Regions from separate parts of the Paenibacillus sp. JT31N11 genome, predicted to be linked through region 3. Evidence: riboswitches for the same ligand, from Rfam matches in the RefSeq annotation. Region 3 holds a riboswitch; each other region holds the start of a gene.
The links. Region 3 has a riboswitch for cyclic di-GMP ahead of AC0YNV_RS13750 (PilZ domain-containing protein). Riboswitches for the same ligand answer to the same signal wherever they lie in the genome.
Positions count from the first base shown of each region.

Region 1: another riboswitch for cyclic di-GMP. It lies ahead of AC0YNV_RS26160 (transglutaminase-like domain-containing protein); the one in region 3 lies ahead of AC0YNV_RS13750 (PilZ domain-containing protein).
Region 2: another riboswitch for cyclic di-GMP. It lies ahead of AC0YNV_RS00505 (DUF342 domain-containing protein); the one in region 3 lies ahead of AC0YNV_RS13750 (PilZ domain-containing protein).

Region 1 is NZ_JBWDNQ010000008.1:389,084-398,960, forward strand. Features, by position in the region: gene AC0YNV_RS26140 (ParA family protein) at 1-530, shown strand, start outside; gene AC0YNV_RS26145 (hypothetical protein) at 493-906, shown strand; gene AC0YNV_RS26150 (Hsp20/alpha crystallin family protein) at 1,071-1,514, opposite strand; gene AC0YNV_RS26155 (class D sortase) at 1,820-2,464, shown strand; cyclic di-GMP riboswitch class I at 2,530-2,613, shown strand; cyclic di-GMP riboswitch class I at 2,653-2,733, shown strand; gene AC0YNV_RS26160 (transglutaminase-like domain-containing protein) at 2,748-3,560, shown strand; gene AC0YNV_RS26165 (SdrD B-like domain-containing protein) at 3,849-9,877, opposite strand, start outside.
Region 2 is NZ_JBWDNQ010000001.1:98,208-108,084, forward strand. Features, by position in the region: gene AC0YNV_RS00470 (DUF3891 family protein) at 1-31, shown strand, start outside; gene AC0YNV_RS00475 (glycoside hydrolase) at 375-2,729, opposite strand; gene AC0YNV_RS00480 (response regulator transcription factor) at 2,963-3,610, shown strand; gene AC0YNV_RS00485 (sensor histidine kinase) at 3,603-5,030, shown strand; gene AC0YNV_RS00490 (Gfo/Idh/MocA family protein) at 4,989-6,119, opposite strand; gene AC0YNV_RS00495 (AraC family transcriptional regulator) at 6,300-7,211, shown strand; gene AC0YNV_RS00500 (LytR/AlgR family response regulator transcription factor) at 7,223-7,957, opposite strand; cyclic di-GMP riboswitch class I at 8,391-8,476, shown strand; gene AC0YNV_RS00505 (DUF342 domain-containing protein) at 8,563-9,877, shown strand, end outside.
Region 3 is NZ_JBWDNQ010000003.1:258,663-268,539, forward strand. Features, by position in the region: gene AC0YNV_RS13725 (alpha/beta fold hydrolase) at 1-497, shown strand, start outside; gene AC0YNV_RS13730 (DUF6483 family protein) at 525-1,190, shown strand; gene AC0YNV_RS13735 (class I SAM-dependent methyltransferase) at 1,197-2,378, shown strand; gene AC0YNV_RS13740 (histidine kinase N-terminal 7TM domain-containing diguanylate cyclase) at 2,511-4,166, shown strand; gene AC0YNV_RS13745 (HD-GYP domain-containing protein) at 4,655-5,737, shown strand; cyclic di-GMP riboswitch class I at 5,765-5,857, shown strand; gene AC0YNV_RS13750 (PilZ domain-containing protein) at 5,995-6,714, shown strand; gene AC0YNV_RS13755 (O-antigen ligase family protein) at 6,913-9,123, shown strand; gene AC0YNV_RS13760 (hypothetical protein) at 9,195-9,551, shown strand; gene AC0YNV_RS13765 (dehydrogenase) at 9,737-9,877, opposite strand, start outside.

The DNA of each region.
Region 1 (9,877 bases), on a different contig from region 3:
TTCATATTTTATCCCAACTGGAATCGTACCCCTCTCCTTTTCTGCTGCTAAAGAAAGAGGTTGATCAGATCAAGTCGGATTATGATTACATATTCATTGATTGCCCGCCTTCACTTGGCTTGATAGCCGGCAATGCGTTGAAAGCCGCTACCGACGTGCTGATTCCATTTGTTCCGGAAGCCTTCTCCGTCAAGGGTCTCCAGCGCGTAATCCAGACTATCGAAGCATTCGGCTCCAAGGAGGAACCTTCGCCGCGGATTACCGGCATCATTGCGATGATGGTCGATGGCCGGTCCAAATTGCATCAGGAATTGGTGGGCCATGCCCGTGATTTCTGCAGCAAGAAGGATATCCGGCTGTTTGAAACCGTGATTCCGCGGTCGATCAGCTTTGCCAACGCCGCAGCCTATGAGGGCTCGCCGCTTGTATGGACTGACCGCTCCAATCCCGCTGCGGAAGCCTATTATACTTTGGCCAAGGAGGTGTTCGAATATGCCACCAAGAAAAAAAGAACTGCTCGTAAACTTTGAAGAGCCTGCGGACAAGCCGTCCTCCGCTGCACCGGAATCCATGGTAGACAAAGCCGAAAAAACGCTGCGCACCAGAAAGAAGCCGGCTGCAGCCAAGCAAGCCCGGAAATCGCCATCCGATCCTCCCGGTCAGGAAGCTCCGCCAACTCCAGCTGTTAAAGTGGAGGAACTGGTGCCGCTGGTCAAGCTGGATAAGAAGCTGCGCAAGGAAACCCACTCCAAAGCCGAATTTTATATCCGTAAGGATCTGCTGGAACGGGTCAAAACGATATCGCAAGATAAAGGCAAAGGCTTCAAAACCAACCTTATCAATTATGCGCTGGAGCAGGCATTGGATGGGCTTGACAGATCGGGCCATTCCCCTTCGGCGGATTAGCAGTGCATCATCCATCATAGATGTGTTTATGACAAAACAGGCAGCCAGCGGGTATTCCGCCGGCTGCCTGTTTTGTTGTTGTTTGCCCTTTTACACTTGGCCGTGTTCCCCGATTACAGCGATTATTTCATCAGACCTTGAGCCAAAGAGACAAAGAGACAATCTTATTGAATTTCAATGTGTTTTTTAACGGATTGCGCTTTTTCCTTCTTGGGTATTTCAAGTTTCAGAATACCGTTCTCGAAGCTCGCCGATATTTGGTCATCCTTAATATTTTCTACATAGAACCGGCGGACAAATTCGCCATAATAACGTTCACGCCGGATAATCTGATGATCTTCCCCATCCACATTCTGTTCCTTGTTGCGCGAAGCCTTAATCGTCAAATAATGATTGCTGTAGCTGATACCGATATCAGCTTTACTGAACCCGGGAAGCTCGGACTCAATCAGAAAAGCATCCTCCCGTTCGTGAATATCCGTGCGGAATGGATGGGTGTTGCTTCTCATCGGCGCAAAGAAATCTTCATTGAAGATATCATGGAATGATTTCATCAAGCTGCGGCTGACATTTTCATTTCTTTTCCGAAACGGAACTAAATCCAACATGTACATCTCCTCCAATTTCTTATAATGTGATGTTTACACTTTTTATTATAAGGATGCCGCCTGCTCTCCTCAAACCCGATAAAACAACAATAAAAATCATATTCCGTGAATTTAAGGAAATCCGGCGGTCCCCTCGTTATTTTTCTCAGTCTTTCTTTGACTTTCTCTGACTTTGACCTTTTTTGACTTTATGCTGCTGCTCGCGTTCTGTCCAGTATAGCCATGAGGACGTTACACACCACATGTTGTTCAGATTTTGTACAGTTCCCATCTGTTATAATGACCTTACAGGAGGGCCTGCCAACATGAAGAAACTGCTTTCTTTTTTGCTGATCATCACGGGAATTGTACTGATTGCGCTGCCTTTTGCAAAAGAATGGCATTATGATCAGAAGCAGCGGCGTCTGCTTGATCGCATGGATCATAATACCTTCGCCTCCGCGGCTGAGAAATCCGATCGCCTGCTTGCAGAGAGTTACCAGCGATTATCCGACCTGTTCTCTAATGAAGCAGACGCTGCCGTACCTGAGACTGTCAGTGACGATCAGAGCAAGGGAGATCCTCAAGGAATCGCTGTTATTGAAATCGGCAGCATCGATGTGAAGCTTCCTGTGCTGGAAGGTGCCACAACGCAAAACATGAAGTACGCCGCTGTCCATCTGACAGAAACAGCCGCACTTGGAGATATTGGCAGTGCTGCCCTGGCTGCACACCGGGCTCATACGAAAGGCCGATTGTTCAATAGGCTGGGGGAAGTTAAGATGGGCGACAAAATTACGATACGGGTCAAAGACAAGGTTATGGAATATACCGTATTCAAAATATCGGTCGTTAAGCCAACTGACCTGTCCGTATTGAATGGCAATGACAGCGACAGGGTGCTCACGCTTATCACATGCGATCCGCTTATTAATCCGACCCATCGTCTGATTGTTCAGGCAAAACTGTAATCTATTATCACTTAAAAATAGTTGTACATTCTATCAAATATTGGTATAGTTATTGTCAAGATAAGTCACGATAACGGCAAACCTGTCGAAAGGCAGCGACGCAAAGCTAGAGGGCCTTCCCATTATTTGGATGGCAGCCAGCTGCCGAAAGTTTGTCTTTTTTTGTTTTCTAAAAACAATAAACACTCAACGATAAACGGCAAACTTGTCGAAAGACAGGGACGCAAAGCTAAAGGGCCTTCCCGCTTGGATGGCAGCCAGCTACCGAAAGGAGTCTTATTTCATGAAATCTTATTTTCTTGTTCTCGTGACCGTATTCATTTTGTCCCTTCCCCTCTCCACAACTGTAGCAGCATCCGGTACGGACTCCCCGACTTGGCTCGATACGAAGCAATTGGATAATGGAATTATCGGAGCTGCATTTAAACCTGCCGCAAAAACGCCTATTGTGCTGTTAATAACCAAAAACGGAGTCACTTATACATACAAATTGCCTGCCACAGGCACGATGGAATACTTCCCCCTGCAGCTTGGTGACGGTGCTTATACTATCTCTCTTATGCAAAATGTTACCGGCACTAAATACAAAAAAATCGGTACGGAATCAGTTAACCTGAACTTGAGCGATGACAGCAGCGTATTTCTCGGTTCCGTGCAAAATGTCGATTGGAAAAGCTCTCCGACTGCTGTTGCCAAAGCCAAGGAATTGACGAAAAACAAAACGAAAGTTGAAGACAAAGTCAAAGCGATTCACGATTATATCGTTAAAACCATCAAATATGATACCAAATTGAGCACATCTGTAACAACGGACTATATTCCCGATGCGAACAGAACGTTGAAATCGGGCAAAGGCATCTGCTATGATTACTCCTCCCTGTTTGCGGTCATGGCTCGGAGCGCCGGCATCCCGACCAAGCTGGTTATGGGAACAACCGATTATGTGAAAGGCTACCATGCCTGGAACCAGGTACTGATTAATGGGAAATGGAGCAATATTGATACAACGGTTGATTCCGGTTTGGGCAAAACCAGCACAAGCAGCAGTTCAATGTTCAAAGAAGCCGGCAAATACGCAGCAGCTAAATTCTATTAAGCTTAATCTGATCGCTTGATAGCATCTGTCATTAAGCAAAAGCAGCTTAAGACAGCAAATAGCGCAAAAAAGAGACTATTACAGGATCCCCCCTCCTGTAAAGTCTCTTTTTTGCATTTTGACGGGTAGTTCGGTATTATTCTGCCTGGATATGCAATCCTTTATTTCATGACATATGCCTCTCCCATCGTGCATCTCACCATTATCATCTTAGAAAAAAGGAGCTGCGCCTCGTCATATGATAATGACGGAGGAACAGCTCCTGATGGATTTTTACTAAAAATGATCTTATTTCTGGATATGCTTCCGGCGCAATCTCAGCAAAACAATTCCGAAAATGACCAGGCACAGTCCTGCAAGTTGAAGCGGCAAAGAGCTGCTTTCCCCTGTTTTGGGGAGCGTCTTGCCAGTTGTGCTGCTGTCTGGATCGTCATTACCGGGTTCTATACCGCCCAAAGGAATCTCATCCACATTTACATCGAACAGGACTTCTTCTTCGTTACCGTCCTTGTCGGTTACGATGATAGAGAAATGATCCTCGCCGGTATAGCCTGGTTCAGGTGTATACATCCATTTACCATCCGGATCGACCGTCAATGTACCGTGTTCCGGTTGGGTACCGATTGCAACATTGCCGCCCTCCGGTACTTTAACCGTCCCTTGAATCGGTTTGTCCTGTACGGTTGTTTCCTGCTGCGGCACTTTTGTATCGCTGCCAGGTTCTACGCCTGGATCAGTCGGCTCACCTGTATTCGATGGTGTACCAGGGTTACCCGGATTGACCGGCGAACCTGGCTCGCCCGGTGCTCCCGGATCAACCGGCGGCGTTCCCGGATTCGCCGGATCCTCCGGATCGTCAGGTGTTGTCGGATCCTCCGGATCGACTGGAGGGAAGTACGGATAATAAGGATACATTAAACCCAAATCGATCGTAAGATCTTCCCATCCCTGCGGAGCATCTTCTCCAATTGCGATGACTGCAGTAGTACCGTCAGTCAGCTTATTGGAGTCTTTATCAGCCGCAATTCCCGTTGCTTCCGGAGTTGTCAGTTCATAGCCCTCAGGAGCTTCGAATTGAACAAAATATTGGCCTCCGACCAGATTATCAAACCGATAATAGCCTGGTTTCCCTGCAGCATCATCAGCAGTCAAAGTCTCTGCAAGCAATTGCATGTCTTTGTTATAAAGCTTGACCTTCACATTGTTTATACCGTCGTCATCAGCTTCATCCTGCATGCCGTTCCTGCTGCTGTCCAGCCATACGTAGTTGCCGATGACGCCTTTGGCAACAAGACCCAAGTCAATGCTGAGATCCTCCCAGCCGGGATTTTCGCCGATTTGAATTTTAGCTGTAAATCCATTCTCATCGGTTGCATTGGAATCCTCCTTGACGTCGGCTCCTTGTTCTTGAACGGTCCTCGTATAGTCGTCAGGCACAATGAACTTGACAAAATAGTCGTCTGGCAGCAATCCGTCGAACAGATAATAACCCGGTCTGCCTGTCGGATCCGCTGCAGTTGTTGTCGTAGCGACAGGGGTTCCTGTCACATCATCTTTGAACAACCGGACTTCGATTCCGTTGATTCCCTGAAGCTCATTCTCGTCTTGTATACCGTTCCGGTTGCGGTCCAGCCATACATAGTTCCCAATCACGCCCCGTGGAACCAATCCCAGATCGATGGTCGGATCCACCCAATTGGAAGGTCCGATTACAATCTCATCGGTAAACCCGTTGCCGTCCGTGCTGTTGGAATCCGCCTCGGGCGATCCAACCCCCGGTTTGGTTGTTTCATACTGTCCACTATAGAAGAATTTAACGTAGTACTTGCCTTCTTTCAGGCTGCTGAACAGGTAGTAGCCTGGCTGGTTGCCATTATCCTTCGTTACCGCTGTGGCGATTTCCGTCCCATTCCGGTCATCGTACAACTTCACGGTTACTCCGTTGACGCCAGATTCATCATCGTTTTGTATGCCGTCCTGATTCTTGTCCAGCCATACATAATCGCCGATAGCGCCTTTCATTGCAATCAGGCCCAGATCAATGCTGTGATCCACCCAACCCGGAATTTCGCCGATTTCAATAACAGTTGTAATTCCGTTTATGTCCGTAGCGTTGGAATCCAGCTCCGGTTCCGCTCCTTGTCCCGCAGCGGTCTTCACATAATCTGTTGGAACAATGAACTGCACAAAATAATTGCCTTGCAGCAGATTATCGAACAGATAATAGCCTTGCTTACCTGTGGAATCGTTAGCCGTGGTTGTTACGGCAACAGGAGCTCCAGCGGGAGAGTCCTTATAAAGCTGAACTTCGATTCCGTTGTTTCCTTGAAGCTCGTCTTCATTTTGTATGCCGTCGCGGTTGCGGTCATCCCATACATAATTTCCGATTTCACCTCGCGGCACCAATCCCAAATCGATGGTCGGATCATCCCACTTAGAAGGTCCGATTACGATTTCATCCGTAAATCCGCTCACATCCGTGCTGTTCGAGTCTTCAGCAGGCACTGCCGCTTCAGGAGAAGTCATTCCATACTGTCCTTCGTAAATGAACTGGACATAGTAGGTATCCTCCGGAAGTCCGGTAAACAGATAGTAGCCGTCTTTGCCGGCATTCTCATGGGTCACCGTCTCGGCAATTGAAGTTCCGGTAATATCCTTGTATAGCTTCACGATAACGCCGTTAAGTCCGGACTCGCTGTCGTTCTGAGCGCCGTCTTCATTATCGTCCAGCCAAACATAGTCTCCGATCGTGCCTCTCGGGTCCGTAGTAACAGGTACATCAAGCGTTACTTCAACCATAGGAGTTTCATCAGGCTTTGCAGAAGCTGTATTCGTTACCTTGGGCTGCCCCATATCGGAGTTTGTAACCGTATAGGTATACTTGATCTGCTTGGACTCCCCTGGCTGCAGCACCGGAATGGCCGGAATACCGGATACCAAGGAATCATTAATCACCACATTGTGCAGAACAGAACTGCCCGTATTCACGATCGTAACCGTGTATTCAATTTGCGTTCCCTCTTCGGTTACGGACAGCACATTGGCAGTCTTGTCGATTTTGAGTCCCGCCGTCGGAATCTTCGCATCATCCGTGATCGGATCAGGAGATTCGTTATAATGCACGGTTGCCGTATTATCCAAATCGGTGCCGTCGATATCGTCGGCCGTGATGGTATACGTACCTTCCAGCGACAACGATTTGCCTGCTGCCAAATCCTTAATGACAACATAAGGCTCCGAGCCCGTACCCGGGTTGTCGACGCGGGTAATAATATCCGGACGGCTGTGAGTATTTCCATTGATTGCAATTGGATCGCCATCGTACGTAAGCTTATCGAATTGGAATCCGGACTGTCCTCTGTCCAGTGCATCCGAAACCTTGATATTATGCATGGTGACGGATGAAGTATTCGTCAAATCAATTTTGTAATGAACCTTGTTGCCTTTCACTACATAATCCTGCGAAGCGACGCCTGCTGTCCCCGGTTCCACGTTTGTGATGGTTTTATCCATATCAGCCGAAGGATAATCGTTATCATCAGGAGGACTGGTTTCAATCAGACCCAGATCGATCGTACGATTCTTTTCGGCCGTGCCAAGCGTGATTATATCGGTTTTGTACGTTTTGTAGCCGCTTGCACCGCTTACGGGTGCAACAAAATTGGAATCCTCAGCGATTGCATGATTCGGATCGGTTCCCTTCTTGTTGGCATCAGTAGTTGTGTATTTGTCGGGAACGACGAATTCGACATTGTAGTCGCCAGCTTCAAGTCCCTGGAACAAGTAATAACCCGGTCTGCCATTAAAATCATATCCGGTCTTGCTCGACTTGAATGGAGTCGTTTCCCCTGCTTTGTACAGATTAACCGTAACGCCGTTAATTCCCGCTCCTTGTCCACTGTCTCCTGAGAACTCCTCGTTCTGCGTTCCGTCGCGGTCACTGTCGAACCAGACAAAATCGCCAAGCTCGCCAAGCGGAAGATGTTCGTTGTCAGGATGGACAAGGAATCCGACCTTGTTCGGAGCGGTCGGAAGCATTTTGCTGCCTTCACCGCTGCCGCTGCTTCCATTCTCCGTCGCCTGAATGGCGAATGAGTTCCAGGCGACGGAGTCCGTTGGAGCACCTACCGGCGCATCCATTTTCCAGTCCAGCACGATGTAATCTCCTGGAGCAAGTCCTGCCAGATTGTCGCTTCCGCTTATACCGGACAATTCAAAATACAGCGACCGGATATCCGTCAAATCATCCCTGTTGAAAGACGCCTGAGCCGTCCAGCCGGTCTTTCCGCCGGTCACGTTATCGAAGTTGACCACGTTATCCTGGTTGGTCGATTTGCTGTAATAGGTTTTCAGCGTATAATCGACTTCCTTCGGAGCTCCGGCATTCTGCGGTGTCCAGGCAAATGTCTTCGCTCCGGATTCCAGCACTTCCGCCAGATTCGGCTGCCACTCGGAATGACGTTCTTCAGCCGGTCCAGAACTCACTTTCACGGCCGTATCCCCAACAAATGGAAGGATATCAATGACATCGATTTTACCCAGTCGGGTGTTTCCGCTGTTGAAGATGACCAGCTTGTAGTCCGCCGTTCCACCCTCGTAGGTGACGCTGTAATACGGGAACTCCGTATACTGCGGCGTATCGGCAAAATCGAAAGGCATATCCGGGATTGCAGGCTGGCCCTCATACTCCGGATTTTCTGCCGCTCTGAAAATTGGCGCCAGATCACCTCTGTTCCATTTGGTCGATTCGACCTGGGAAGACTTCTTCACTTCAACCGGTATGGATGCATGAACAAAATATTCATCAACTCCCGGTGTCGGATCAATCGTATCCTTGATGGAACTGTTGCGCGATTGCCATGCACCCTGACTATCAGGCACATCCTGCGACTGATCTCCCGTATACCAGAAAGGTGTCCCCGCTACATCCGTTGTAAGATACAGATCGTTGGTATACGTATGACTGCCATCAGTCATCGGCGTTCCAGCCTCGACCTGGCCCTTGTAATCGATCCGGAAGCTTTGTCCGGGTTCAAGCGATACCGGAGTGGCCCAAGACCATACGATAAGCGATCTTCCATCTTTGAAGTTGTCTATAATGTGAACGCTCGGCTCTGTCAGAGCTGGAGTATCACCAAGTGGGACAATTTCAAAGGATTGCTGCAGCGCTTCATTCTCGTCAGCAATCAGAGGATTGGAGTAGTAACCAAAGCTGACAGGCAGCAAATCATATACGGCTGAGGTTACATAGTTTCCTGTGGCGCGTTTATCATTTTCCACCGTCAGTTTGAAAGGCACTGTGCTCATGGGACGATAATTGCCGGTCGTTACTTCTTTTGTGGCATTTATCCAAGGCTTCTCATTGTTGATCTGGAAGTCAGCAGCAGCGTTTTTGGACTTGTCATCCAGTTGATTCGGAATAACAGCGTTTAACTCCTTATAGTCCAGCAGGACCGAATTAAGCACCGTATCTCCGTGTACAACAGGATCAGCTGTGATTCCGTTGACACCTGTTCCGTTCGTCACACTTCTTACAATACCCTTAATGGTAATATCAGAAAGTGAGCCATTCACGGGCAGTTTATCATTGTAGCTCCATTCGAGCTGCTTCAGATAGTCATCCGAATCCAGAATGATATCTTTATTGGCGTTAAGTCCATCTGTGCTGTCGCCAATTCGGATAAGATTACCCGGTTGGCTTACTACATGCCAGACATTGTCATTCGTCAAGTAACGGAACTGGTCCCACTGAAAATTCGCTGTCGAAATGGAGGTGTAGTCCATTTCCGGCGGCAGCGTATCAACGAGCACCAGATCGGATAACGGCGAATTCACGCCTGTACCCGAATTATTGATTCCGCCAATCGTAAATGACTGCTCCTGACCGGGAAAACGGTATTGAAACTCCCGGTTTTTGAACAATCCTGGCGTTCCGGATTTCGGAGGTCCGAACTCCGTTGTTACTTCCGCATAATCACTTGTTACAGTTCCAGTCCCCGTCAGTGAATAGGTCGCAAAGGTGACCGAGTTCTTCTGATTCTGCGGATTGTTGGAAGCATAACCGTAATTATCCGGATACGTGACGGTTACTTCTGCCTCAAATCTCCCGCCGGAAGGCACCACAATATTACTCCACGTGATGGTCCCCGAGCTATAAATACCGGAAGGATTCGAGCTTACATAAGTCGCCTCTGGCGGAAGTGTGTCTGTAAATGCCGGTACGGTCAAAGTTCCGGTATCCGTATTTCCGGCAGTTCCCTTGATGCCGACCTTATACTTCACCTGGCCGCCGACGATCTTGACACCATTGCCCAAGC
Region 2 (9,877 bases), on a different contig from region 3:
TGTGACTTTTACAGGGCCATCCCAGGCATAATTTTTTTAAGCTCTATGGAACAGGCTTTCTTCGCCCGCAGCGGCATTTATCCAATAACGGGCGGCGGATCTTGCGGATTGGCTGAATGAAAGAATGAAAAAGGCAGAGAATTGATGTGCCATGAGCAGACGCATACTGAAAAAGGCTTCCGCAGATACGAATGCGGAAGCCTTTTTGGATTACCGGTAAAGTCATCCCGTCCACATCGGCGCTTCTATGCCTGCGGGGGATGCCTTATCCGGCAGCTGAGTCATGGCGCGGACAAGGCCGGGCATGCGGCCGGCAGCCGTAGCCCAGCGCCACAGGGGGGCTGGGTGCTGCGCGCGGTCCGAAACCATGGGAATTAAGATATGAGCTTGATATTGGCAGCGGCGTTGAATTCCAGACGCTGCTTGCCCTCATAAATAACGGCCGATATCGCTTTGACGACTTCCTTGTCCAATGTAACGTCATGAGTGGAGAAATTGACAATAACCTTCAGATTGTCCCCGTACTGCGCGCTTTGCACCAGCCGGTCGTCAGTCAGAATGGAGAATCCGCTCATTTCCCTGGTTACGGCCTGGCGATTGAACGGGGACCAGACCTTCAGGTAATCGACGACGCTTGCCTTGTCCTGTTCCCATCTCTGACGATTCATATGATATAAGGGAGGCGCGTTGTACAGCAGCCCGTAAAGCATCCGGTCCGCCTCTTCGCCTTTGATCTTGTAACTGCCCCACTCCCAATGATTGGTCGTAATGATGGAGTCGTTATATACCAGCTTATATAAGGGAAGTGTATAAGCCGGATCGGAATAGACCTTCTCGTACAGCGGTTTGATGGGCACTGGTTTGCCGTAGCGGTCGGGTATGCCGTCCGCAGAATAATAGCCGCCGACATAATATTCGCTGTCCTCATTGTCGCGCATATCGGGATCGCCCCAGGCGATGACCGGGCTCTCGATTCCTTGGGCGAAAGCGATTACGCTGCTGGCATAGTCGTTGCCGCCTTCCGAGCCGACCACCATTTTGCGGTCCTTGGCAAAATAGCCGAGCCGTTCAAGCCGGGCGTTCAGATCCTGCTGCTGTGTCGTTACATGAGCAGGCGAGTAATCATCATAAATTTCTCCTGTCGCGTCGCAATCCACGAACCAGGAATTAAAGTCGATTCCGTCCTGCAAAATGCCTTCCGCGCGCTGCTTCACGCTGGGCATCGCGAGGGTAGGGTTCAGCTTGCGCCCCCGCTGCAGAAATCCGGCCACCTTTGTCCCGTTCTTGCGAGTGATCGTCGCGTTCTCATAAAGTGAAGAATCCGCGAAGGAAGCGGTGTTCCAGGAGGGATCCGCGTTCTGTTGAATGGAATGATAGGAATCATATGGAGCGATGAGATAGCCCAGTTGATCCGCTTCGCTCACCAGTTGGGGATTCATCAGCCCGTCGGCCCAATTGGACAAGCCGATCCAGGCGTTCTCGATGCCGGAGCTGTGCATGTCCTTGAGCAGATTCGTCGAGTCCGACTGGCCCCATTCAGACAAATCGGCAGCAGTGTTCTTGAGCACGCTTTTGAGCAGCAGCTTGTTCAAATCATACAGCTTTTCCTCGCTTAACTTGCCAGGTCCCTGAGCGAGGAGCTTCTCAGCCTCCTCACCGGGGTTCGGGAACACGGAAGGGGAGTAGAACCCTTTCATCCTCATTCCCTGGTTCAGTGCGTCCAGCACGATTCTTTTCTGGTATTTGTCCAAATAATCCTGCTTGGGAACCTGCTTCAGCACTTCCTCGTACTCGCCGCTGCCGTCGGCTGTTCCTGCGAGCAGCCGAACCAGCCACGAACCGAGCGGCCCTGGCAGCAGGGCGCGGAGCTTCGGCCAATTCACGTCGGCGTCGGTGAGAATGGACCCGCTCCACAGATAAATCTGGGGGGCTCCGTACAGCTTGCGGATGTTTGGATTGTCTCCGGCCTTTTCCTCCAGCGTGACGAAGTCTCCCTTCTCTTTGACGTAATCCTTGTAAGGGCGCACGACCTCCTGCGGTTCGCTGCCGGTCACGTACAGACGGAAGCCGTAGCTTTTGTCTGGATTTATAGCAGGGAATTGATGCGTAAATTGAAATTGCACGGACGGGGATGTGTCAAAATGGACCTCGTTATTGAACTTGTTCGTCACGACATAGACCATGGAGAACGGCGCGGCATTCAGAGCGAAGAAGTCCATCGAGAACGATTCGCTCCAGGTGTAGGCCTGGCCGTTCAGGAAGGTTTTCCAATTCGCATCGTTCGCCGGGATTTTTTTCCCTTCCCCAATGGGAAGCATATAGCTGTCCGCCTTGACGGCCGGCCATTGAAATTGGGCAGCGCCGATACTGTTCAGACGGATGTCCAAATAATCGCTTTTCCTGGCGATGCTGACCTTGAGTTTGCCCGGGTAAGTCCACTGGACCGAATCCTTGCTTTTGACCAGACCGCTTACCTTTTCCTTGGGCAGCGGCTGCGATGCCTGCTGCCGTACGCCGTCCTTGATAATCGTAAGGGCAAAGGTCTCCGGATCCACTTCGAAATCAAAATGGCTTTCCGCCGGTTTCACGACCCCGTTCGTCTGCAGAACCGGAACCTCCTTCTTTACTGATGGGTGGGGAAACGCGGGGGCGTCAGCGCCGCTGCCGCATCCGGTTGCGGCACACATCAGCATGCCTGCCGCCAAAATCAAAGCTAATCGTTGTTTCATGTTATCTCCTCCAATTCTTGTCGTTGCAGCCAGAGTCAGTGTAAGAGAGTTTTGTTACAGGAAAGTGCATGCCGGCAAAAAAAGTCCACCTGACCTGAAGCGGGAGCGGTAGGAAGACAGCTTGTCCGGAGACAGACGCTTCTGTCATACTGGTGTAACATACAGAGTTTATAGTGGGGGAGGCTTGCTGCTGCCTTTGCCGTACAGCGGCCCAGGAGGAAGGAGGTGCGGGCATGAAGCTGCTGCTTGCTGACGATGAACCGCTTATGCTGCAAATATTAAAGGCATACTTTCATAAAGAAGGGTTCAATACGCTTCTTGCGCAGGATGGAGAGGAGGCGTTGGATCTGTTCTATAACAACAGGGTGGATTTGGCGGTTCTGGATTGGATGATGCCGAAGCGGAGCGGTGTCGAGGTCTGCCGGGAAATCAAGAAGACGGGCCGGACGAAGGTGCTGCTGCTGACGGCCAAGGGCGATCAGGAAGATGAGTTTGCCGCCCTGCAGTCGGGGGCTGACGATTATATGCGCAAACCGTTCGATCCGCGCATCCTGCTCATTCGCGCGCGCAAGCTGCTGCAGCTGACTGACAAGATTATGCTCGGCGATTTGACCATTGATATGGAGGGACAGAAGATTTATCGCGGCGGGCACGATGTGCTGGCTACCTCCAGGGAATTTCAATTGATGAGATATCTGGTTGTCAACAAGGGGCAGATTGTGACCCGCAAAATGCTGCTCGATCAAGTGTGGGGATTCGATTATTTCGGCGAAGAACGTACGGTGGATACCCATATCCGCAGATTGCGGGAGAAGATCGGCGAGCATCGCATCAAAACATTCCGGGGAATGGGTTACAGTCTGGTGGATGCCGATGAGTAAACTGACCAGGAAGCTGATCCTGCGGATTACGGTGGCGCTGTGCGCGGTTTTTGTGCTGTCTTTTGCCGTGAATACATTTTTTCTTCCCAAATACTTCCTGTACCAGAAGAAGCATAAGCTTGCCGGTCTGACTTCGGAGCTTGCGGCCATGGAGTACGGGCAGCTGGTGGAGCGGATCGGACCTATGGAGGAGCAGTATCAGGTAACGATCGTGTATACTTCCCTGGCGGATACGGTCAATGACCTAAACAGCCGGCTCATCGTGCAGTTTAACCGGAAGGGCATCGCCCTCAGCAAATTTTGGCTGGCCGAGGAAAGTGTGGTGGCACTGCGCGAAGGGGGAAAGGTCAATAAAATATATGATCAGGCCAAGCTGAAGTCCAGCTTCCTGGTCAATTTCCTGCCTGCAGGCGGATATGTGTTTGCGGTAGGGGAGTCCATCTCCTATTCCTCGGATACGATCCAGATCGTCAACCGCTTCAATCTGTACATTTGGGTTGGCATGCTGCTGCTGCTTATCGTGCTGTCCGCTCTGTATACGACCCGGATTGTCAAACCGCTTGCGAAGCTGAATGAAACGGCTGAGGCGATTTCCAATTTGTCGTTTGTTAAGGCGGATATCCGGACGGGCGATGAAATTGAGTCCCTGGCCGGCAGCATCAACCGGATGAGCGATAAATTGGAGGACGCGCATCAATCGCTGGAAGCGAAGAATGCCAATCTGCGGACGTTTATCGCGGATATCTCGCATGAGCTGAAAACGCCGTTGTCCCTGATTCAGCTGTATGCGTCCGGCATTCAGGACGGTCTGGACGATGGCAGCTATGCCGATGTGATCCGGCAGCAGAGCGAAGCCATGTCCGGGATGATCGACCGTCTGCTGGAGCTCTCCAGGCTGCAGGCCGAGACGTATCAATTCGCGCCCGTCGATTTTCGGCAGCTGCTTGGGGAGATGCTGGTCGCATACCGGATTGCGTTCCGGCAGCAGGACCTGGAGCTGGAGGTGGACAACCGCCTGCCCGCTCAATCATGGGTGATGGCGGACAGGAGGAAGCTTGAATCCGCCCTGCACAATTTTATGACGAATGCGATGAAATATTCGACCGGCAAACAGGTGTCCTTGACGCTTGCGGCGAAGGAGGACGCCGTTCAATTCCGCATCACGAATAGCACGAACACCGGGAAGGAGGCCGAGTGGGAGCGGGTATGGAAGCCCTTCTATGTCATGGAGAGCTCCCGCAGCAAAAAATTCAGCGGCACCGGTCTTGGGCTATCCATTGCCGGGACCATTCTGCACAGCCATAACGCTTCCTTCGGTGTTCTGGCAGAGGAAGGAAAAGTCACGTTTTATTTTTCCCTGCCGTTGCTTCGCCGCGAGCTACACCCAATCAATGGAGCGGAACATGCCGGTCTCGGCTGATTCCTTGGCTTTCAGGCACATCAACGCGCTCAATAAACCGTCTTCCAGCGGGGAGAGCGATTCCGCGCCGTTCTGCATGATAGCCACGAAATTTTGAGCCAGGGTGGAATCGCCGCCAAAATGTCCTTCGCCCCCTGAAATGTCATAGGTTTCCACACGCGGCGTATGATGCATGAATACGTTCACTTTGCCGGTGTAGAAATCAAACTCCAGCGTCCCTTTATAGCCAAGCAAACGCGCTCCGCGCGCGGCAGCCTCCCGGCGGGCAAAAAAGTTCTGCGAATAGGAGACATGCATACCGGATTCGTAACGGATCAGGGAGCTTCCGGAATCCTCGTTGCCGGTATCCTCCGCATAACAGCAGTACTCCCAGCTGCGCCAGCGATCTTTATTGAAGGCGGTGCTGTCCGGGCAGACCCGGTTATCCTCGCAGTTAACGCATTTCAGGCCTGCCGGCCGCGTACCCTTGAAAATTTGCTTGGAGGTCATCGCGCCAATCTCGGTGGGCTTGATCCCAAGCAGGCTGTTGATATAATCGAAGTCATGCGTGGCCTTCTGCAGAAACAGTCCGCCGGTTTCCTGCTCGTCCCGGTACCAGCTTTGGTAATAAACCCCGCCATACGGCACATTATTCACGGCCTGCACATGCTCCACCGTACCGATTTTGCCGGAATCGATAATTTCCTTGGCCAGCTGCACGATCGTCGTCAGCTTCAGCGGAAACGATACCACCACTTTCGATATGGAAGCTTCAAAGCCCGCCTTCAGCCGTCTTAAATCCTCCATCGTCGTGGATACCGGCTTCTCCAGATAAAGCGGAATTCCGCTTTGCAGCACCTTCACCGCCATTGGCGTATGCAGCGAGCAGCGCGTGCCGATTAGTATGCCGTCAAGGCTCTCCGCGCCAAGCATTTCCTCGGCTGTATCATAATAATGGATGCTGTCCATCCCCTGCGCCTGAAGCTCCTCCCGGATCTCATCCTTGCGCACATCGACGATAGCCGTCACCCTGCATGAGGGCTCCTGCTTGACAATCTCCGCAATTATCGAGCGTATGCGAAGCCCGTAACCGATTACACCCAAATTCATCTTGCCATCCTCCTATGATCTGCTTGACTGGATTTACTACAAGTATAAGAGCTTAGAGGCGGAAGGGCTTTGTTCAAAAAGCCCCGTTTTTTGTTGTTTTGCTATCGGGCGACCCTTCCCGCCGCTGGCGGCACGCGGTATGATAGCATTAACGGATAAAACGGAAGGTGATGATTGCAAGTGAGCACGCAAGCAGAGCTGGACGATCTGCAGCGGACACCGCTGCAGCAGACCCTTGTCATTGAGAAGCTCATCACGATGTATTATTTTGAACTGGACAAGGACTTCGGGTTTAACGGTGAAAAACATAACTTTTGGGAGTTTCTGTACGTGGACAAGGGAGAAATCGAGGTGTTTGCCGACGGCAGGAGGCAGCTGCTGAAGCAGGGCATGATTATTTTTCATAAGCCGAATGAGTTTCATGAATTTTATGCCGCCAAGGGCAAAGCGCCCAATGCGATCGTCATGACGTTCGACTGCCGGTCGGACTCAATGAACCGTTTTGCGGATAAAGTGTTCAGTCTGGAGGATGAGGAGCGCAATCTGCTGGCGCAGATGATCAAGGAGGGTGAGAATGCCTTCATTTTCCCGTTCCGCCATCCGCTGGAGCGCCGCGAGGGTGCGGTGATCGGCAGCGAGCAGCTGCTCCGCTGTTACCTGGAAATTTTCCTGATCCGTCTGCTGCGAAAAAGCAGTTTTCTGCAATCGGAGAAGCCCTTGTCCTCGCCAGCCCGGGAGAAAAGCAAGGATGAACTGACCAGACAGGCGCTTTTGTTTATGGAAGGAAGAATCGGCGGTCCGATGAATGTGAACGATATCTGCGGCGAGCTGCATATCAGCAAAACCCAGCTCAAAAGCTTATTCAAGCAGAATACCGGCTATTCCGTAAAGGAGTACTTCTCGAAGCTTAAGATCGAGCGCGCCAAGCGGTACATCCGGGAAGAAAGCTATAATTTCACAGAGATTTCCCGGCAGCTGGGATTCAGCAGCGTCCATTATTTTTCCAAGGCATTCAAGAATGCCACGCGGATGAGTCCTTCGGAATATGCGCGTTCGGTGAAATCGCGAATGAAGCTTGAAACCGGAAATTGACGGCTTCTTTTTTAAGGCTGTTTAGGGTCTCTCAGTAGAAGCTGCTCCTGAATATCTTTCATTTTCGATTTGGCGATCAACGCCTGTCGGGGATAGCTGCCGAAGAAGGATTGGTAGGTTTCACCCATCCTGGTTATACGGGACACTTTGCTGAGATTGATCAGATAGGAGCGGTGAGCCTGTACCAGATGAGGAGCCGGTTCCAGTTTGTCATAGGTTTCAAGGGGATCGTTATTCAGCGTATGTATTATAGATTTTTTTCCCATTTTTTCTATGAAAAGTATTTTATTAAAAGGAATGATATGAATATTTTTATTGATTTTTATAATCAGCTTGGGGTCCGGATTAATGAACAAATGATTGGCCTTCTGTTCCATTTCAAGATTATGTTTTGTTCGCTCCAGCGCCTTGTATAGTCTGGTGCGAAGGACCGGTTTTATGATATAGTCGACTGCACCCATATTGAATGCTTCGATTGCATACTCCTGGCCTGAGGCCATCCAGATCATTTTCAGACGGGGGATGATCTGCAAATAGTCCTTCAGCGCCTTAAGTCCTCCCAGGCCCGGCTGCGAAGGATCGGTCAAAATTAAATCCGGCCTCTCCCGGACCATGATTTCCATAACGGAATGTTCGTCGGGAGCTTCGCCAATGAGCGCAATATAAGGAAGCGCAGTGATAAACTTCTTGACTGTTTCTCTCGTTTGATTGTCTTCGTCAGCAATAATGACCCTGATATTTATCATTCTTGTTTACACTCCAATACTTGTTTTGGGCTGCCCGACGAAAAAAAGCGGAATGGAAAAATATTGAAAAACCCCATATGAAAACCGTTTATATTTAAATATCTATTAGAAATATCTATTTTAATCATCGTTTTTTGCAGAATCACGGAATGATATGATTTGAAATCATAACGCTAACAATATTAAAATGCAATCACCCTTCGTGCCTATCGGAAGCGGAGTGAAAATAGTTATCGAATGACTTGAAAAGTCGTTTTTCCGTCCTGAACATGGTAGATTTCAGGTATGAACGGCTGTAAACAGGCGAACTTCTTTATTTGACTGCATTAGACAAAAGGCAGTCCTTTTAGTACACTCAATTTGGACTTGCAAGGTATATTTTCCTAATTATTAAACTTTAAATAGGAACTAGTGACTATTAATTAAGAAACTCAAACGATAAAGGCAAACCTGCCGAAAGCCAGGGACGCAAAGCTATGGGCCTAAAGAGAGCATCTCTATGGTCGCCAGGCTGCCGAATTGGTGGTGTATAAACACGATCCAATCGGATGGTGTTTTTTTTTGTTAAAAAAACCATTCTGGTCTGAGGTTTGAGAGGTGTTAACGTGAAGAAAAAAATCTCTGAAGATGAATTGTCACAGCTGATCAAGCAATTGCATCTGGGTGAAGTGGATGCGGCTTCCAGATCTTCCACTAACGAAGGGGATATCAGAAGCCCCTTGAAGCAGGACGGCTGGATTCAGGTAATTGAACACCGCATAATTGTCCATGATCCCGTCAATAATGGCAAGCTCCCCGTCATCAGTGCTATTGCCCCGGTCAAACTAAAGGTAAATCATCATGACATACATTCAGAAATCAACGTGACTTCCAGCGACAGCATCCTTTGGGAAATTGAGAATCAACCGATGTATGAGATTACGGTCTCGGAAGACAAGCTTCACGCTTATTTCCACCTTCACGCCAAAGAACGGTATGCCTGGCAGCTAACCGATACAGAGCCTCTTGCCAAAATCATATTATCTGCCGAGGAAGACAGGAATATGGTTCTTGAAAGTGTGCATTTGACAGATGTCGCCGCCGTGCTTGAAAAGAAATCGATCAAAGCAAACGTCGACCTGGCCGCTATTCATCAGGAATTATTGCAGCCCACCTATAGCCCGATTCTCATCGCCATGGGCAAAGCTCCCGTACCCGGGAAGGATGCGGAGCTGGAGATTTATTTCTCCGAGGAGATCGAAAGCCGTTTCCATGAAACGGAAGGGACGGTTGACTTCCGCAATCATCTGCAAATTCCTTCCGTCACCAGCGGCGACGTTATTGCCAGGAAATCCCCGATTATCGACGGCATCCCGGGATACGATGTTTACGGCAATCTGATCACGCCCAAAGCGCCGGCTGATATCCTGCTGGTAGCCAAGTCGGGCGTAGAGCTGACTCCACAGGGGGCCATTATCGCCAGAAAAGAAGGACGCCCGCGGATAACGGGAACCAAAATCAAAGTCTTTGATATCTCGACAGCGTATACCGTCTCCGGCGATGTGGACATTGAAACGGGCAATATTGTCTTCTCCGGCGATGTGATCGTATATGGCAATGTAACCGACAATATGATTATTGAATCTCTGGAGAATGTATATGTCATTGGCAGTGTCTTCAATGCGACCATCACAGCAACGGGATGCATCCATATCCGGGGGAATGTAATGGGCAGCAAGCTGTATTCGGGATACTTCGGTGTCATGTTCAACCGTTTATACAACACCTCGAAGCTGCTGAGCAAGCAGATCGAGAAGCTGCTGATCGGCTCCCAGGTGCTGGAGCAAGCGATCCAGTCACGTGACCAGACGGTTAAATACGGACAGATTGTGCTGCTGCTATTGGAGAAGAAAATGAAGGATATACCGGGGCTAATCAAGG
Region 3 (9,877 bases):
TGGCTTTTGCGGAGCGGCACGCCGAGATGCTTCAATCCTTCAGCCTGGTTCATTCTACCGCCATGGCGGATGGAGAAGCGGCAAGGCAAAACCGTGACAAGGCAGTGCAAACCATTCAAACTGAGGGCATCAAAGCTTTTGCTGAGGGACTCGTTCCCAAGCTGTTTGCTCCGAAGCATCGTGTATCCATGGCCGACCGTATTTTGCAGATGATTGAAGTGGGCGCTGCGACTTCCGCTGCAGGCGCTGCGGCTGCGGCAAGAGGGATGAAGGTGCGTGAAGACAAACGCGAATTGCTGGATTTGATTACGATCCCCTGTTTGCTGATCGCTGGCTCCGAAGACGGCGTCATTCCGACTGAAAATACTTTTACGGCAGAAGGGCCGAGTGTCTCCCAGGTTCTGCTGAACAATTCCGGTCATATGGGAATGATCGAAGAGCCGAATATGATGGGAGACCGCATCTCCGCTTTTATCCGCTTTGTATCTACGCTGTAAGCCTTAATATGAGGAGAGTGGACGGCCATGTTTCAAAGGGATTTTTTTATGCGGATGATTGAACAGATGACGGATGTCGCCAGGCAGGTGATGGGTCTGCGCAGAGAAGGCAAGCCGGAGGAAGCGCTGCTGATCATCGACGATATGCTCGACAAGCAGTTTCGGCTCAACGGCAGGCTGATCCGCTCCTTATCAGATTCGGATCTGCTCCGCATCATGACGACCAACGGGGTTGTAGAGACGGCGAACCTGCATGCTATTGCTCTATTGATGAAGGAAGAAGCGGCTATATACGACGAACAGGGGCTTCCGGAGAAGAGCTATCCCGTAAGGCTCAAAGCGCTGCAGCTCTTTATGCGCCTGTCGCTGCTGGATTCGCCTCCGATGCCGCGGACGCCTTCTGAAGAAGCGTTGGAGCTTCTTCCCAAGCTTGACGCCTACGAATTGCCGGAGGAAACGAAAGCGCTGATATATGAGTGGCATGATGCGGACAAACGATATGATCAGGCGGAGAACATGATGTATGAGCTGCTGGAGGATGGCGCTTTGTCTGCGGAGGAAGCTTTGTCTTTCTATCAAAGACTGCTGCTGCTTCCGGATGAGCTGCTGGAGGCAGGCGGATTGCCGCGTGACGAGGTACAGGATGGACAAAGATCGGTCATGAATCGAGAAGTTGGTTTAGGAGCTGAATAGAAAGTCATGGATAATTGGCAGGAAGATCTGGTCAAATGGATAGAAAGCGGAGAGCTGCTTCAGGCTTCATACAGCCAGCTGCGCCGCAAGGACGGGACTGCTCCGCAGAAGACGACAGTGCGTCCCGTTGAACTGAAAGGCGCGCTTTTTTATCAGTTTGAATATCACTTTCCTTCCAAGGTCACGCATGATAATGTGCCCCGGGAAGAAGCTGCGAAGCGGATGGGCGAGTGGCTGGAGCAGCATTACCGCCAGGCGCTGTTCAAGACCGTCGGAGCCGATGTTCAAGTGCTGTTCAACAAGAAGGGCAAAGCGGCGAAGCTGGTCAAGCCCCCGACGGCCAAGGCCGGTCAGGAACGGATGGACCATAACCGGACCAAGCAGCGGGTTGTCCGGGAGGGAGATGCGGCGCCTTTCCTCGTGGAGCTGGGCATCATGACCCGGGATGGGCAGGTTATTCCGAAGAAGCAGGACAAGTTCCGTCAAATCAACCGGTTTTTGGAGATGGTGAGCGATGTTTTGCCGTCTTTGCCTATGGATAGAGAGATCAAAATCGTTGATTTTGGCTGCGGCAAATCATATTTGACGTTCGCCCTCTACCACTTGCTGGCGATCCGGCAGCAGCGCCGGATTTCGGTGGTCGGGCTTGATCTGAAGGAGGATGTGATCGCCTTCTGCTCCGAGCTTGCGCACAAGCTCGGGTATGACCGGCTGCATTTTCAGGTTGGCGATATCGCGGAGTATAACGCCCAGTCGGCGGTTGATATGGTGGTTACCCTGCATGCCTGCGATACGGCTACCGATGCTGCGCTTGTCAAGGCCGTGGAATGGGGAGCCTCGGTTATTCTCAGCGTCCCATGCTGCCAGCATGAGCTGTTCAAACAGGTGAAGAATGATGCCTTGGCCCCTTTGTTGTCCCATGGCTTGCTGAAGGAACGGTTCACAGCGCTTGCCACAGATGCCGTTCGTGCCCAGCTATTGGAGGTTCTGGGATACAAGGTGCAGATGCTGGAATTCATCGATCCGGAGCATACGCCCAAAAACATGTTAATTCGTGCCGCTGCAGGTCCCAAATCGGATTCTGCGAAGAAGTGGCGCGAATATGAAACGTTCCGGGACATGCTCCAGCTGTCACCCTACCTGGAGAGGGCGCTATTGCCCCGGATTCATAAGGAACTGGAGACATAAACAGACTCTCATCGTACAGGGGTACTAATTTATTGTCGTATAAATGTAGATTATGGTAGAATGGGAGAGCGTGGCAGGTCCCAGGCCATTTTTCATAATAATCTTATGATTGGGTGAATAATAGTGGGACTGATGACATGGCTTGATTTTGTTTTTTTTGTCGTGCTTTTCATCTTATTTGTCTATGTAATAGCCAACAACGTTATCACTCAACTGCATAGAGTATATTTGTTTTTCCACTTCTCCATGATGATTTGGCCGCTTGGCCAAATCGCAGTCCACACGACAGACAACCCTCATCTTCAGCTCATATGCATCAATGTCTCGTTTGTCGGCTTGTCCATGCTAGGCTTTGGATGGCTGCTCTTCACCAAATATTTGACGAATCACGGATTCGCGCCCAGACCCTACGTGCTTCTGATGATGCTGCTTCCGTCTGTATTTGTAGTGGTCGGGATTATCTGGAATCCAAATGACTGGTTCATTGCTGCCGTTGACGGACGTTATGACGACCGGCAGTACGGCTTGATATTCTGGTTGATGATCGTTATGCTGATTTCCTATTTTATGTACTCGATGAAGCTATTGACCCGTGCTTACCAATCGGACGCGCCGCCATCGGACCGTGCGCAGATTGCAAATGCCCTGACCGGTATTGGGGTTTTTGTCTGCTTTACCCTGCTCGATCTGCTGCTCAATGTTGTGCTTGCAAAATGGCTTCCCGTTATCCCGGGCTTAACGTCGCTCGGAATTGTAATTGCGGACATTTATTTTGTATTCTCCATTCAAAAGCACCGTATGTTCGATATCGTGAATATCGCTCAAAAAGATGTTGCCGATACACTGTCTGTCGGTATTATTGTGCTGGACGAGCAGAATGTTGTGATTGATCTCAACAGCGTGGTGAGTCCCGTTTTCCAGCTTTCAGTCGGTACAAGGCTCGATATGGACAAGCTTCTGCAGTCAGTGGAAGACCGTGAGAAGACCGAAGCTTTTCTGGAGATGTACCGTCTGCATCCTGAAGAGCGCGTTCATACCGAGATCGAAGTGCCGGAGGAAGGCAGAATGGCCTATATTGCCTTACATGTAGCGCCTATTGTTGTTAAACAGCAAATCATTGGAAGAGTGATCACGCTGCAGGACCATACAGAGCTGAGAAGGCTTATTGAAGAAACCAACCGTCAGAATGAAGCGCTTCAGGAGAGAAACCGTGCGCTGCTTCTTATGCAGGATGAATTGTACCAGGCCAACCGGAAGCTGGAGCAAATGGCCATTATCGATGGCTTGACGGGCTGCTACAACCGGAGATACCTGATGCAGCAGCTGGAGCATGAGGTCATGGTCAACATGCGCTATCAGATTCCTTATGCGATCCTGTTGTTTGATATCGATCTGTTCAAGACGATCAACGACGCATACGGTCATATGGTCGGCGATGATGTTCTCAAGTTGACGGCGGACGTGGTCCGCAGTACGCTCAGACAAACGGATATTTTCGCCCGCTACGGCGGGGAGGAGTTCACGGTCTACTTGCCCCACACCACCAGGCAGCAGGCGGAAGAGCTGGCGCATCGCGTACGGTCGGTTGTTGAGCATAACTTTGTCGATACCGGAGTCGGGAACGCTCCTGTTTCCATTACAATCAGCATAGGCATGCTTGCCGTTGAGCCTCAGCCGGATACTGAACTGAAGGATAGCAAGTCTTATCTGCGCGAGCTGTTCGTCAAGGTGGACAAGGCGCTTTACGAAGCGAAGGAGAACGGCCGCAACCGGATTGTGCAGTATTAGACAAGGCTTGCTGCCGCATGTGCTCTGAAGGGCATTTTTGCTGCAGGGCGGTCGTGCTGACACAGGGCTGTGCGCATGGTCTGCCGTCATGTCGGGCGAGGTGGTGCCAATCTAGACAAACGCAGCGGCATAAGCCGCTTTTACCCTTCCGGCGGCAGGCATGCTTTCTGGACAAAGCATGACCGCCTGATGAGCCATGGACGAATTTATAATGATTTGTCCTGATTCAGATGATAAACTGATTGAAGCTGTCATTCGCCAGCTCATGAACAACTGCACAAGCTTACCCTATCGACAGGATTGAGGCACTTTCGTCTCTGTCGGAAGCGCCAACTTTCCCGACCACGGGAGCGACTTGAATATGCTTGTGCAAATCGCAGACAACAGGATATACGCCGATAAGCAATTATACAAACTGCGTGCTGCCGAACTGGCAGCGATGCAAGCTTGATCAAATATGCAACCGGACTAAAGGCGGGAATGCTCAGATGAGAAAAGTACATATACTTTCGGCGAAGCCTGGAGATAAATTGGCTCGCCCGATCCTGCAGGAAAATGGCAACATTCTTCTGGGTGTCGGTGTCGAGCTGAATGAACGGTTTATCAATCGCTTGAAGATGCTGGGAGTCGATATGCTGTTCGTTGAAGATCCGTTTACCGAGGATCTGGAGCCGGAAACAGCGATCCGCGACGATACGCGCAGAAAAGCCCACGATGCTGTATTCAAAACCATGACCACGCTGAAGGACCATCCTATGACCAAGGGCAGAACCATTGCACCGGAGATGGGCCGGACGTTCCGAAATGTGTTTGGCCAGATCATGCAGGATCTGGTTACGCGGGCCGACGTTATGGTCAGCTTGACGAATATTCAAGTGGCGGATGGCTATCTGTTCCAGCATTCTGTGAATGTGGCTATACTGTCAGGCATAATGGGACTGGCTAAGGGCTATAACCGCAACCAGCTTGAGGAATTAGGCATGGGAGCGCTTCTGTTCGATATCGGGATGACAAGATTGCCCAAGGATCTTCTGAACAAGACCTCCCCGCTGACCCCTGAAGAGCGGGTCCTGATGGAGAAGCATACGGAGGATGGCTTCAATATTATCCGCGCCCAGCACGATATTTCCCTGTTGTCCGCGCATTGTGCTTTTCAGCATCACGAGCGGTACAATGGATCGGGTTATCCGCGTGGGCTGAAGGGTGATGCCATTCATGAATATGCGCAGATTGTGGCATTGGCCGATGTTTATGACGCGTTGACCTCACCGAGGCCGCACCGCAAGCGTCATACGCCGACGGAAGCCATCGAGTTTTTATTCGCGGCCGGGAACACTTTCTTCGATCTTGATTTGATCCAAACCTTTTGCAAGCATATATCCATTTATCCGGTATCGACAACGGTACTGCTCAGCTCGGGCCAGATTGCGGTTGTGGCTCTGAATAATCCGCTTGCGGTCAACCGCCCGATCGTACGGATCCTTCGCGAGGCGGACGGCACACCTCCTGCCCAGCCCTATCAGGTTGACCTTAAGGATTCGCACAGTATCATGATCGTGGAAGAAATGTAAGAATAGCCTGTACCTAACTTCATATATATCCGATAATGGCAAACTTGCCGAAAGGCAAGGACGCAAAGCTAAAGGGTCTAAGGTTCTTGAAAAGGAGCGACTGACAGCCTGGCTGCCGAAATGAACACCCTTCAGCAGGGTGCAAGTCAAGCGGCTCCGAGGCAGAGGAACGGCTTTTTTCATTTCCTTGAACAGGCAATCCCTTATCAAAGTCTCAAGACTCGGCCAGGCGATTGCACACTAAGGAGATGGTACTTATGAGCACGAATGCCCGCAGCAAGGAATTATACACGAAAGCAAAGCAAACTTACTCAGATAAGGTATTAATCCACAGCCGGACCGTAGTCGAGAAAGAAGGATATGTCTCAACGGGGATTTTGAGCCATATTGAGGGCGAGATGATGGAGATTGAAATGACGGAATACAAGTCATTTGATCTCGGTAATCCGGTGGAGATGACAATCTACTCTCCGGTGGGGATACAACGTCTGCAGTCGACGGTCATCGGCAAGGCGGAAGGATCTATCGCAGTTATATTTCCTGTCCGGGCCTTGAGCGGACTGGAAGAGAAACGGGAGTCTCCCCGTGTTCAGATTGACCATAAGGGCACCATGAAGAAAGTGATTATTGAAACAAGAGAATTGTCAACAGGGCCGGAAAACTTCGAATTTATTGAAGATATGGAACTGGCCATACGAAATATAAGCTTATCCGGGTTGGGATTCATTGTTGCCGAGGGGCCGAGGCTCAAGACGAATGAGCGTCTGGAAGCCGTGTTGTCTCTAGGCTTTGAGCTGCCATGCTGGCTGGAGATCATACGCTATGACAGCGATGGAGCCCAATCCTTCTATGGTGCGCGCTTTTGCGATCTGGACGGGCTGCAGCAGCGAGCGCTGCGGGCCTTTATCCTGAGGGAGCAGGTCGCAGCCTATTATCGCAGGAAACAGGAAAAGGCCAGTGACAATCGGACTCATTAACTATAAAAAACAGGTGCACCGCGGCAATCGCGGAGCGCCTTTTTTTTTTGTTCAAAGTTAAGAAAATAAACTCTTCATGCTTCTTCAGGCAGCAGCTCCATGTCACCTGATTTTCAAATCATTCTCAAACATGTTACAATATTTAGAAAATTTAGATATATCGGACAATTATAAAGAGAAATAGAAGAGGGGATTCAAATGCCAGTCGTTGTTGGTGCCGCCGGGCTGATGTTTACCGGGCTGCTGATTTCGTCCGCATACCAGAATGGAATGTTTTTTGACGCATCCTTTTACAGGTGGGAATGGATGCTTATGGCTTCAACCGTTTTATCCTTGTTTATTACGGCTCGTATGCAGAGACGAAGGATAAGGGGCAGCAGCAGCGGGATCGGTGAATATTTCATGTTGAAAAAAAATAAAGGGCCCGCAGAAGAGGCTGTGCGGGCCTCGGTGCCGATGGAGGCTTATACGCCGCTGCTTATAGCGCTTTTGTTTGGTTTGAGTCTGATCAACAAACCGGCTTCCGTACATGGAACTCTGGAGCAGTTGCTCAGATGGTCGGCTTATGGGGCATTCCTCATATCCGGGTATCTGTGGCTGAGAATCGGCCCATTCCGGAGCTGGCTGTTCATGGCGCTTCAGGGTTCCGGCTTGTTCCTCATTGGCGGCGCACTTGCCGGATGGCTCGGCTGGATAGACGTTCCGGAGATGATCCTGAGTACAGGGGATTCCAGTTTATCCGCAGTCGGTGCCCGGCTGGCCGGCTTCGTTCAGTATCCGAATTTCCTCGGAGCCGTCTCGGGAGCTTATTTGCTGTGGAACTGGCTTCTCATGATACGTGCAGGCCGTTATCGGACTTTCTTGCTTGCCGTCATGATGGCCGCGCCGCTGGTGCTCGTGCTGCTGCTTACGGAATCCAGGGCAGCCTGGCTTACAACGGCTGCGGGATGGCTTGCCGGACTGCTGCTCCTGACCCGGGAGCAGCGGGTCAAATGGCTGATTTACAGCGGCTGGACGCTTGTTGGAGCGGGGGCAGCCTATCGTATTGTCTTTGCCGCAGGTCTGCAAGGCAGTCATGAAGGCGTTGGCCACATGGGGGAGACGCTTGGGCTGCTTGCCATCCTGATGGCATCTGCAGCGGGCTTCACCGCACTTCGCACGGTATTTGCCGGCCTGTCCGGAAGACAGCTTGAGATTGCAGCGTGGGCCGGGTTGGGGGCAGCCTGTCTGATTATGGCGCTTCTCCTGCCGGCAGTGATTCAAGACCGGATCAGCAGCGGCCATTTTCAAACCGCAGGCGCGCGTACGATGTTCTACAAGGATGCATGGAGCCTATTTCTGGAGGCGCCTCTCCTTGGTCAAGGCGGGGATACCTGGCGGATGCTGTTTACCCAAACCCAAACCTACCCGTATATTGGCAACGAAGTGCACAGCGGTTATTTGGATCTGCTGCTTGATCTTGGAATTGTCGGATTAATCGTATTTGCTTTCATGATGTATGGGCTGCTGCGGATAGTTTGGAGGCATGAGCGGGCAGGGATCCTCCCTGTCGGCGTACTGCTGGTCCATGCCGCCGTCGATTTTGACATGTCCTTCGGTTACTATTGGCTGCTTCTGTTTAGCTGGCTCGTCTACTACAGTCCGCACCCGGGGGCCGCGCAGAGGAGGCAATCGTCATTAGTCCCTCCACGCTCCGGGCAGCTTCCGCCAAGATCGGCATCCCTCGGCAAAAGGGCAGCTGCGAAGCGGCAGGCTGGATTCCAATTCACAGCAGCAATGCTGACCGCTGCCATCTTTGCTTTTGCTTCCGCGTATAGCTGGCAGTTTGACAAGGCTGTGGCGTATCGCGAGGCGGCTGCTTCGGCCGCAGGGAATGAGCAGACTGCGCTGCTGGAACGGGCTTTGGCAGCCAATCCCTATTGGAGCCGGATTCGTGTAGAGCTCTCGCAGCTCGTACCGCCGCTTACCGGCGCAAGACAGCTGGGGGCCGGCCTGCGCTTTGAACCGCAGTCCGTACCGCTGCTCAGCGCCCTTGGTCTTTGCCATGCCAGGCTGGGGAACGTGAAACAAGCAGCAGCCTATCTGCGCCTGGCCCTGCAATATGATCATTACGATCGGGATAACCAGACAGGGGCGATTATGACGATGGCCCGATTGGCCCGGGATAAGCAGGCCGGGGGCCAGCTTGACGATTCCCGTATTGCCGCAGCTACAGCCCTGGCTTTCTTCGAGGCTTTTGAATCCCAAGGAGCCGCAGCCAGACGGGGAGGGCGGGATTTTGAAGTCACTGCGGAATCGCGGAAGGCAGCGGAAGATACACGGCTGCTGCTAAGCGAGCTCGCCCGGGCCAGAACCGCTGCACAGACGAAGATGAGCAGTCCGGAGACAGAAAAGATAAACGCGTTATAGAGTGCATTAGCCCATTCCCTTAAGCTGCAGCAGCATAAGCTGGAGTAAGAACGGATGGGAGTGATCGGCAAATGGCCGCAGTACGCGTCAAACCGAAAATGAAAAGATCGGGCAAGGGGAAAATCGTGCGCTTGGCAATGCCCAAAGGTCTGGCTCAAGCAACAGGACCAATCTTCAACCGGCTGACGGTTGTCTGGGTTCAGGGCAGCGGCGTGCCTTTCAATACGACCGGATTCTTTGCGCGATTGATCCGCAATAACCGGATTGTTTCCACGGCATCCTTCGACCGCTTTGGGGTCGTTCGATTCAATAACATCAACACGCTGACAAACGTGAGCTACACGCTTCAAGTGTTTAGTCCGATCGGGCTGCTGTTCCGCGTCCGTACGATTCCCGCCCGGGTTGAAACCTTTGCCGTTATTGGCTAAGGTCCGGCCATACGCAGCAAAGAGGCTGCCCCAAGTCTTCCGAAGACTCCAGGGCAGCTTCTTTTTTTTGCTAGAATTTAAATTAGACAGATGACTACTTGTATTTACGATGTTCCTCGAAAGCTATCGCCTTTGCTCCAAAGATCATAAAGCCGCCGCCTGATCTGCAGCATAATACGAGAAGCTCAGCCGCCGAAGGCATCGCGGAAAGCGGCTTTCAGCTTAGCAGGGGGAATCTCCCACAGTTCCGCGATTTCGGCGCTGACGTTGTCGTCCCACCAGTCGGCGAGGATCTTCCGGTTGCTGGCATTCTCGTGAATCCAGGG